3 regions of the Amycolatopsis sp. NPDC026612 genome follow, and region 1 is predicted to be linked to each of the others. Evidence: riboswitches for the same ligand, from Rfam matches in the RefSeq annotation. Region 1 holds a riboswitch; each other region holds the start of a gene.
The links. A riboswitch is a leader RNA that binds a small molecule or an ion and turns the genes downstream of it on or off. The one in region 1 is predicted to bind S-adenosylmethionine.

Region 1 (3,266 bases):
GGCGAACGCGGCCGCGAACAGCACGCCCGCCGCGGCGAGCGCCCCCGTCGACGGCGGCTGGAAAACGAGCGTGACCAGCACGAACACCGCGGCGACGGCCACCAGGAACCGGCTGCGCTCGTATCCGGCCAGCAGCAGGAGACCCAGCGCCGCCAGCAGCGGGCCGCGCAGGTCGCCGCCCAGCCGGAACTGGAGGGCGCCGACCAGGTCGAGCAGCGGGACGGCGGCCAGCGCCCCGAGGGTGCCGAGCAGGAACCGCCCGGGACGCGGGGGCGTGCCCGCCCTGCGCAGCTCTCGCCAGTACCAGGCGGCCACGGCGAGCACCACGCCGGCGAGACCGGCGAGCCAGCCGAGCGTCGCCGAGGGCACCACGTCCACCGCGACCGCGGTCATCGAACCCGGCCCGCCACCGACCCCGCCGGTGCCGAAGCCGGACAGGCTCTGGGAAAGCTGGTAGCCCGTCGCGAACTGCCCGATCGGCGCGGGCTCGTCCGGCATCAGGTCGACGACCACCATCACCAGCTGCGCGAACCCCAGCGCGGCCAGCGGGAACCAGTACCGCCGTGCACTCCCCATCGCCTCAGGCTATCGGGTGCGGGTTTCCGCGCAGCAGGGGCGATGAAGGCCGCGAGCAGCGCGCCGACGGTGCCGAGGACGAACCGCCCGGTGCGTGAACCCCGGCAGGACCAACGAAACCCATCGGCCCGGGCGGGCGCTCAGCAGAAGGGCGGCAGCTCCCGCGGGTCGCCCACCGGGGCCCAGCGGCCGTCCACCTTCGCGTACTCCCAGCGGGCTCCGCGCGCGACGATCTGCCGCAGCGCCAGCACCACGCGGTCGACGTGTTCTTCCGTGCTGCCCAGGCCGAGGCTGACGCGGACCGCCTGCTGCCCGGCGCCGCCGGTGACGGCGATCAGCCGCCGCGCCGCGACGTGGGCGCAGAACGCGCCGTCGCGGACGCCGATGCCGTACTCGGCCGACAGCACCGCGGCGAGCCAGCCGGGGTCGAAGCCGTCGACGACGAAGCTCACCGTGGCGACCCGGTCGACCGGCGCGTCGAACAGCCGCAGTTCGGCGCAGCCCGGGATGCCCTCGAGTCCCTTGCGCAGCCGGGCGAGCAGGGCCTGCTCGTGCGCCTCGACGGCGGCCCAGTTCCGGCTCAGGGTTTCGCACGCGACGCCGAGCGCGTACACGCCGACAGTGTTGGGCGAACCGGCTTCGTGGCGCTCCGGCCCGCTGTTCCAGACGACGGCGTCCTCGGTGACGAGCTTGGTCGCACCGCCGCCGGCGAGGTACGGCCGGGCCGCGCGCAGCCAGTCGGCGCGGCCGATCAGCGCGCCCGCACCGAAGGGGGCGTACAGCTTGTGGCCGGACAGCGCGACGTAGTCGACGTCCAGTTCCTTGATCGAGATCCGGCGGTGCGGGGCCAGCTGGGCGGCGTCGAGCGCGACGCGGGCGCCGTGCCTGCGCGCCACGGCGGCGATCTCCGCCACCGGGAGCAGCTCACCGGTCACGTTGGACGCTCCGGTGACGACCACGAGCCGCGGTCCCTGCGGGGAATCCGCGAGCGCTTCGTCCACAGCGGACACCGCGGCCAGCCGGGTGCGCGGGGTCGGCAGCCGCCGGACGTTCGGGCCCGCCCACGGCAGCAGCGCGGCGTGGTGCTCGGTGTCGAACACGACCACCGTGGTGTGCCGCGGCAGGCTGCGGGCGAGCAGGTTGAACGAGTCGGTGGTGTTGCGGGTGAAGACGACGGTGTCGGCCTGCCGGGCACCGGTGAACCGGCGCAGGGTGTCGCGGGTCCGCTCGTAGAGCCGGGTGGAGACCTGCGACGCGAAGCCCGCGCCGCGGTGGACGCTGGCGTACCAAGGCAGGAACTCGTCGACGGCGCTGCGGACGGCGTCGAGGCACGGGGCGCTCGCGGCGTGGTCGAGGTTGGCGTAGCCGATGTCGCCGCCGGTGACGAGCGGCACCCGCAGCGACGCGCCGGCGACGGCGGGGATGTCTTGGGAGACCACGGTTTCGAGCTGGGTGCGATCGATGGCGAGAGTCATCGGGGTGCCTCCTCGGCAGTCCGGGGGACCCCCGGCGAGGGGCCCGCGCTTGCCCGTCGCACGGCGCGACCGGCCCGGTCTTCACCCGGGGCACCCCACCGCGGTAGGAGGGTTGCCGGCCAGCAAGCCGGGGCTTCGCGCTGGCACTCATGACCTGGCTCCGAAGGTAACCGAGAGTGTGTCCGGTGGCCAACCCCGCTTCACGATGTGAGACGCCGATCACAAGCGCCCGCTTCACGCGCGGAGCTGCGTCAGGCCCTCGCGCGGAAGCGGCCCGGCAGCGGGACGACGGTGTCGTCCGCGACGTGCGTCGCGGTGCCCGAGTACTGCTCGGTCCCCGCGGCGAAACGCCAGCCGCCGAGGGTCTTGCCGTCGACCGGCTCACCCGCGGCCGCCGCGACCGTCGTCGAAATCCGGGCGAAGGCGACGTTGTCCCAGTCGCCCGCGGCCGCGTCCGGGAGCGTCCAGAGCGTGAAGTGCACGTGGGCGCCGGTGCTGCTGCCACCGCACGGGAGCGCGTTGCCGGTCGAGCCGAGCACTGCACCGGCCTCGACGTGCTCACCGTCGGTGACCTGGATGCCTTCCAAGTGGTAGTAGCCGGTCCGCCAGCTGCCCGCGTGATCGACGGTCACCCAGTCGCCGCCCGAACAGTGCTGCAGGTGGACGGTGCCGGCCAGCGCCGCCCGCACCGTGCCGTCGGCGGGGCTGAAGTCGATGGCGTTCTTCACGCCGGCGTTGCCGTCGTCGGAGTGGATGCCCGCCGAGTAGACCTGCTGGCCGGCTTCGAACGGCAGGGCGAAGGCCGGGAAGGGCCCCGCGGCGGCGGCTACAGGGGCGGAGAGGAGCCCCACGGCCGCGACGACCGCTGCGGCCAGGCTCGTCCCCCGCACGGAAAGTTTCGTCACCGTGTGCACTCCTTCGGCGCCATGTTCACTCGATCGAGCGCACATTAAGCCAAAAGAGGGACTACTGGGAAGCCTGTTCGTGAATTTCCGTTATTGGCCGGACTCGCCCTTCCAGCGAGCCAGGCGGCCGGCCCGGTCGACGGCCCGGAGCCGGCGTTCGGCCGTGTCGCGGACGGCCGTCGTCGTGACGACCAGCAGCTGGTCGTGCTCCTGCAGCCGGCTGGTCTTCTGCGGCGTGAAGCTGGCGCCTTGACGCACGACCAGGCTGATCGTCGCCCCGACGGGCAGCCGCAGCTCGGACAGGTAGACG
Region 2 (3,266 bases), on a different contig from region 1:
TCGTGCTCGAGGTCGGGCCCGGCCTCGGGTCGCTGACCCTCGGGCTGCTGGCCACCGGCGCGCGGGTCGTCGCCGTCGAGATCGATCCGAAGCTCGCCGCGCGGCTGCCCGAGACGGTCGCCGAGCGGGGGCCCGAGGCCGCCGAGCGCCTCACCGTCCTCGGTGCCGACGCGCTGCGCGTCACGGCCGACCAGCTGTCCGCTCCGACCGCCCTCGTCGCCAACCTGCCCTACAACGTCGCCGTGCCCGTCGTGCTGCACCTGCTGGCCGAGGTGCCCTCGCTGAAGACCGGTCTGGTCATGGTGCAGACCGAGGTCGCCGAGCGGATGGCCGCCGGCCCCGGCAGCCGGATCTACGGCGTGCCGAGCGTCAAGCTCGCCTGGTACGGCACCGCACGCAAGGTCGCCGCCGTGCCACGCTCGGTGTTCTGGCCCGTGCCGAACGTCGATTCCGCGCTCGTCGCGTTCGAACGCGGGGACGCGACGGCGTCCGAAGACCGGGATTTGCTGTTCGGCCTGGTGGACGCCGCTTTCTCACAACGCAGGAAGACCCTCCGTGCCGCGCTCGCCGGCTGGGCGGGTTCGGCCGAGCGGGCCGGTCAGCTGCTGACGGCCGCCGGGATCGACCCCAGGACCCGCGGCGAGCAGCTCGACGTGCACGACTTCGTCCGGATCGCCGCCGCGCGTTAGCCGCCGCGGCGGCTCCGGCACCGGCTCCACTGTGGAGGCGGTGAAATTCGCCCTCTCCGCCCTCGATCCCGCGATTCGGACACCGCCAGTCGTGTGATCTGGGCTGATGGGCTTGCTTTCGCTCCTCGGGATCGGTTTTACTCAGTACGTCCATCCCGAGCGACTGAGAGACCTGGCTCGCCGAAGTCGCAGCAACCACCCTCCACAGGGCAGGTGCTACCGCCAGGACCGATGGAGGCCGTTCGATGAAGAGGGTTGCTCGCCCCCTGCTCCTGACCAAGCGTCGCGTAGTCGACGAAGGCCGCCGCTCCGTGACCGCATGTCGACGCTCCAACTGAGCTTGTCGTAGCCGGTCCACCTCTTCTTCATGCACCGTCCACAACGGACGGATTTCGCTTGCGGCCGGGTGTCGCGCCTCTGCGCGCACCCCGTTTTCTGGAGCCTTCGTGATCACCGTCGAAAACCTGTCCAAAACCTTTGCCATCAACGGAAATTCGGTCGTCGCCCTGCGGGACGTGAGCGTCGACGTCCAAGCGGGCTCGCTGTTCGGCGTGGTCGGTCCGGCCGGGTCCGGCAAGTCCGTCCTCGCCCGCTGCATCGCGCTGCAGGAGCGCCCCGACCGCGGTGTCGTCCGCCTCGACGGCCTCAACACCGGCACCCTCGACGGCCGCAGGCTCCGCGAGATCCGCCGTCAGCTCGGTGTGGTCTCGACGAAGCCCGAGCTGATCGCCGAACGCACCATCGCCGGCAACATCGCTTCCCCGCTCGAGCAGCTCGGCATCGACGGCCCGCAGCGCCGCAGCCGGGTCGGCTCGCTGCTCGACCTCGTCGGCCTGACCCCGCGCGCCGCACAGCGCCCCGGCGAGCTGTCCGCCGGTCAGCTCCGTCGCGTCGCGGTCGCGAAGGCACTGGCGGCGGCTCCCGCCGTGCTGCTCGCCGACGACCCGACCGCCGGCATCGACCCGGAAGAAGCCGGCGCCGTCCTCGCCGTCCTCGACCGGGCCCGCTCCGAGCTGGGTGTCACCGTCGTCCTCACGACTCCGGACGCCGGTGTGGTCCGCCGGGTCTGCGACGACGTCGCCGTGCTGGAGGACGGCACGGTCGTCGAGCGCGGCACGGTGCTCGACCTGATCTCCGACCCGGCCAGCCGCACCGCGCAGGCGCTGCTGCCCGCCATCGAAACCACCCGCTCGCAGGTGGCGCGCTACGACCGCTCGGCCGACGTCGTGCTGGTCGGCTTCGCGTCGGTGGGCGCGCTGCTGCCCGAGGCCGCCGGCCGCTTCGACGTCGAGTTCGCCACCATCGGCGGCGGCCTGACCCGCATCGGCGACACCCCGGTCGGCCGCTTCCGCCTCGGCGTCCGCGGCGAGCGGGCCGACGCGGCGCTGGCGTGGGTCGCCGAGCGCGGTGGCCACGTCAGCTACCACGCCCGTGGCCCGCAGGGGGTCGCGGCCGCCTGAACCGCGGAGCCCCGGCCCGGGGCGGAGCCCCGGCTGTCGCTCCGGGCTTTGCGGGGGTCCGGGTGGCGGAGCCCCGGCTGTCAACGCCCCGATGCGCACTTCGCATCGGGGCGTTTTCGCGGGCACGTAGGCTGGTCGGGTGCTCGCCGTAGTTCCGCCCCCAGTCACCGTCCGGGTTCCGGCCAAGGTCAACCTGCACCTCTCGGTCGACGACCTGCGCGAAGACGGTTACCACGAGCTGGTGACCGTGTTCCAGGCGCTGTCGCTGACCGACGAGGTGACCGTCGCGGTCACCGAAGAGCCCGGCATCGAGGTCTACGGCGAGGGCGAGGGCCTGGTCCCGACCGGCCCCGAAAACCTGGCCTGGCGGGCCGTCGAAGCGCTGGCCGCCCACGTCGGCCGCACCGGCGAGCCGAAGGTCCGGGTGGTGCTGCGCAAGGGCATCCCGGTCGCCGGCGGCATGGCGGGCGGCAGCGCCGACGCGGCGGCGACGCTGGTCGGGCTCGCGAGCCTGTGGAACCTCGACGTCACCCGCGACGAGCTGGCCGGGATCGCCGCCGGGCTGGGCAGCGACGTCCCGTTCGCGCTCTACGGCGGCACCGCGCTGGGCACCGGGCGGGGTGAGCAGCTCGTCCCGGTGCTGTCGCGGCACACGTTCCACTGGGTACTGGCCTTCGACGCCGAAGGGCTGTCGACGCCGAAGGTGTTCAACGAGCTGGACCGGCTGCGCGCGGCGGGCAACCCGCCGCGGATCGGCTCGCACACCCCGGTCGTCGAGGCACTGGCTTCGGGTGACCCGCGTCAGCTGGCGCTGCTGCTGGGCAACGATCTCCAGGCGGCGGCGGTCTCGCTGCGGCCCGACCTGCGCCGCACGCTCCGGGCGGGCGTCAACGCGGGCGCGCTCGCGGGCACGGTGTCCGGCTCCGGCCCGACGTGCGCGTTCCTCTGCGAAGACGCGCAGTCGGCCGTGGCGGTCGCGGCCGAGCTGTCCGGCGCCGGCGTGTGCCGGACGGTCCGCGTGGCCCACGGCCCGGTCCCCGGCGCCCGGCTGGTCGGCGGGGACGACGCGCCGCGCCCGGCGTCGCCGCGGGTGCACGCGTGAAGCACGCCGAGTTCG
Region 3 (3,266 bases), on a different contig from region 1:
TGATCAGCAGGACCGTCTCGGCGTCCGGGTCCAGCTTGCCCGTCTCGACCAGCTTCTTCGCCGTGGCGACGGTGACCCCGCCCGCCGTCTCGGTGAAGATGCCTTCGGTGCGGGCCAGCAGCCGGATGCCTTCGACGACCTCTTCGTCGGAGACGTCCTCGATCGCGCCGCCGGTGCGGTTGACGATGTCGAGCACGTACGGGCCGTCGGCCGGGTTGCCGATCGCCAGCGAGCGGGCGATCGTGTTCGGCTTCACCGGCTGGACGACGTCGTGGCCTTCGCGGAACGCAGCCGACACCGGCGAACAACCGGTGGCCTGTGCGCCGAACACCTTGTACAGGCTGGCCTCCACGAGACCGAGCTGACCCAGCTCGCGGAAGCCCTTGTCCACCTTGGTCAACTGCGAACCGGAGGCGATCGGCACGACGATCTGCGGCGGGATGCGCCAGCCGAGCTGCTCGGCGACCTCGAAGGCCAGCGTCTTCGAGCCCTCCGAGTAGTACGGCCGGACGTTCACGTTGACGAACGCCCACTTCGGGTGCTCACCCGCCAGCTCGGTGGCGAGGCGGTTGACGTCGTCGTAGTTGCCGTCGATGGCGATGAGATCGCCGTCGTACACCGCGGTGGTGAGGATCTTGGCGCGCTCGAGGGACTTCGGGATCAGCACGACCGACCGCCAGCCGGCGCGGGCCGCGGCGGCGGCCGTCGCGTTGGCCAGGTTGCCGGTCGACGGACACGCGAGCACCTCGAACCCGAACTCGCGGGCCGCGGCCAGCGCGACGGCGACGACACGGTCCTTGAACGAGTGCGTCGGGTTGCCGGTGTCGTCCTTGACCCACACGCGCTTGAGGCCGAGTTCCTTGGCGAGGCGGTCGGCGCGGACCAGCCGGGTCGCGCCCGGCTCGGTGTTCGGGATCTCTTCGACGTTGGACGGAACCGGGAGGAGCTTCTTGTAGCGCCAGATGTTCTTGGGGCCGGCCTCGATGTCTTCGCGGCGGACGCGGCCGAAGTCGTAGGCGACCTCGAGCGGCGAGAAGTCTTCGGCGGAGACGAATTCGGGAGCGAGTGGCTGCCGGTGGCCCTCTTCCTTCGACACCAGTTCGACAGCCGGACCGAGATCCGGGGTCTTCGTGGTGGAGGTCGTGCCGAGGGTTGCGGTCATCGCGAGGTTCCTTCCTCATCTGCCCCGCCGGAGCGGGCCGGAATTGGCACCGTGGTCGTCAGCTACCCCGCGATCGCGGGATGACGGGCTGTACGCCGGTTGCCGGGGCTTCGTCGGGCCGTTCCCTCTGCCCCTCTGGATGAGCGGTATTCAGTTGTCGGTGCGCGCACGCCGGAACTTTCCGGGGCGAGCTGCCTCGGCTACACCGTACGACATCTCGCTCGGGCCGTGCCATGGTGCCCGCTCGACATCACCGGAGCGGGCGCACGACTGAGCAAGTGAGAGGATTCGCGGGTGACCGCGCAAGCCACCGCCCCGGCCCCGCTGCAGCTGGTGCTGGGTGAGGAAGAACTGCTGATCGAGCGCGCCGTCCGGGAGACGCTCGCCGCCGCCCGCGCGATGGACGCCACGGCCGAGCTGACCCGGGTCCGGGTGTCCGATCTCACAGCCCCTGAGCTGGCCGAACTGGTCAGTCCTTCGCTGTTCAGCGAGGGCCGGGTGATCGTCCTCGAGTCGGCGCAGGACATCTCGCAGGAGCTGGCCGACGCCGTGGCGGGCTACCTGAAGGACCCGGCGGACGGGGTCGTGGTCGTCGTGGTGCACACCGGTGGCGGGCGCAGCAAGGCGGGCAAGTCGCTCCCGGCGGCGCTGAAGAAGGCCGGCGCCGCGATCACGGAGTGCCCGAAGCTGACCAAGCCGGCCGAGCGGGAGCAGTTCGTGCGCCACGAGGTGCGCCGGGTCGGCGGCAAGATCGACCCGGCAGGGGTCGCCGCCCTCCTTGACGCCGTGGGCTCCGACCTGCGGGAACTCTCCTCGGCGGCGACGCAGCTGGTCGCGGATACGGACGGAGCCGTCGACGCCGACGCGGTCCGCCGCTACCACCGCGGCCGCGCCGACGTGACCGGGTTCGCGGTGGCGGAGAAGGCGGTCAGCGGCGACCGCGCGGCGGCGCTGGAATCGCTGCGCTGGGCGATGCAGCTCGGCGTCCCGCACGTCCTGGTCGCCGACGCGCTCGCCGACGCGGTCCGCACGATCGCCCGGGTCTCCGCCGCCGGCCGGGGCAACCCGAACCAGCTGGCGGGCGAACTCGGCATGCCGCCGTGGAAGATCCGCAAGGCGCAGGGACAGTCCCGCGGCTGGAACCCTGACGGCCTGGCCACGGCGATGCGCGTGGTCGCCCGGCTGAACGCCGAGGTCAAGGGCGTGGCAGCGGACCCCGGCTACGCCCTGGAGCGCGCGGTCCTGGAGGTCGCCGCAGCGAAGGGTGACCGCTGAGGCCGCGGACGTCCGGAGTGGCTGCCGCGAACGGCGACCGCTGACGGGCTTGAGGTGGCTGCCTCCAAGGGCAGCCGCTGACGGCGGGGCCGTCTGGAGCTGGTCGCCTGTCAAGGTCGGCCGCTGAGGCTGGCGCGCCGAGCCGCCGCACCTCCGCGCATGGAAAAGGCCCCGGCCGAAGCCGGGGCCTTCCAGAAATCAACCAGCTCAGAGCGCGTTGACGCGCTTGGCCAGCGCCGACTTCTTGTTGGCGGCCTGATTGGCGTGGATGACGCCCTTCGAGACGGCCTTGTCCAGCTTCTGGGCGGCGTCGCGCTGCAGCTCGACGGCCTTGGCCTTGTCGCCGGACTCGGCGGCTTCGCGGACCTTGCGGATCGCGGTCTTCACCGAGGACCGGATCGCCTGGTTGCGCTGACGCGCCTTCTCGTTCGTCGTGATGCGCTTGATCTGCGACTTGATGTTGGCCATAGGGCAACTCCTGTTTCACTCGGTGAGATTCGCCGCCGCGCTGAAGTGGCCCCGCTCGAAGAGCGGGTTTCCTCCATGACGGAATGCCGCACGGGCAGCGAGCGACCACTTTAACAGCCCGGCCGCCGGCGTCCGGAGCCGGGAGTACCGTGGGCGACGGTAGTGCCTAGGGTTCCGTCGCCGGTCCGAACAGCCCGCACCACACAACCAGGGCCGGCGGGACTGGTCCGAGCGGCACCATCGGCGGGCCCGGACGGCCGGTCGTTCATCTGACGGGGCAAAAGCCTGGAGGACCGGGGTTTTCGCGCACGCGAAACCCGAGGGGATCCCGTGAACGCCACCGCCTTGTCCCTGGTCCTCG

Region 2: another riboswitch for S-adenosylmethionine. It lies ahead of AB0F15_RS06345 (ATP-binding cassette domain-containing protein); the one in region 1 lies ahead of AB0F15_RS21145 (aminotransferase class V-fold PLP-dependent enzyme).
Region 3: another riboswitch for S-adenosylmethionine. It lies ahead of thrC (threonine synthase); the one in region 1 lies ahead of AB0F15_RS21145 (aminotransferase class V-fold PLP-dependent enzyme).

Annotation. Positions count from the first base shown of each region.
Region 1 covers NZ_JBEZYB010000021.1:95,328-98,593, forward strand. The annotation lists gene AB0F15_RS21140 (hypothetical protein) at 1-576, opposite strand, end outside; gene AB0F15_RS21145 (aminotransferase class V-fold PLP-dependent enzyme) at 717-2,051, opposite strand; SAM riboswitch class IV at 2,092-2,206, opposite strand; gene AB0F15_RS21150 (M23 family metallopeptidase) at 2,303-2,956, opposite strand; gene AB0F15_RS21155 (potassium/proton antiporter) at 3,047-3,266, opposite strand, start outside.
Region 2 covers NZ_JBEZYB010000004.1:167,841-171,106, forward strand. The annotation lists gene rsmA (16S rRNA (adenine(1518)-N(6)/adenine(1519)-N(6))-dimethyltransferase RsmA) at 1-689, shown strand, start outside; SAM riboswitch class I at 837-927, shown strand; gene AB0F15_RS06345 (ATP-binding cassette domain-containing protein) at 1,136-2,149, shown strand; gene AB0F15_RS06350 (4-(cytidine 5'-diphospho)-2-C-methyl-D-erythritol kinase) at 2,289-3,251, shown strand; gene AB0F15_RS06355 (ASCH domain-containing protein) at 3,248-3,266, shown strand, end outside.
Region 3 covers NZ_JBEZYB010000055.1:175-3,440, forward strand. The annotation lists gene thrC (threonine synthase) at 1-1,162, opposite strand, end outside; SAM riboswitch class I at 1,175-1,308, opposite strand; gene holA (DNA polymerase III subunit delta) at 1,457-2,437, shown strand; gene rpsT (30S ribosomal protein S20) at 2,645-2,905, opposite strand; gene AB0F15_RS33240 (DMT family transporter) at 3,236-3,266, shown strand, end outside.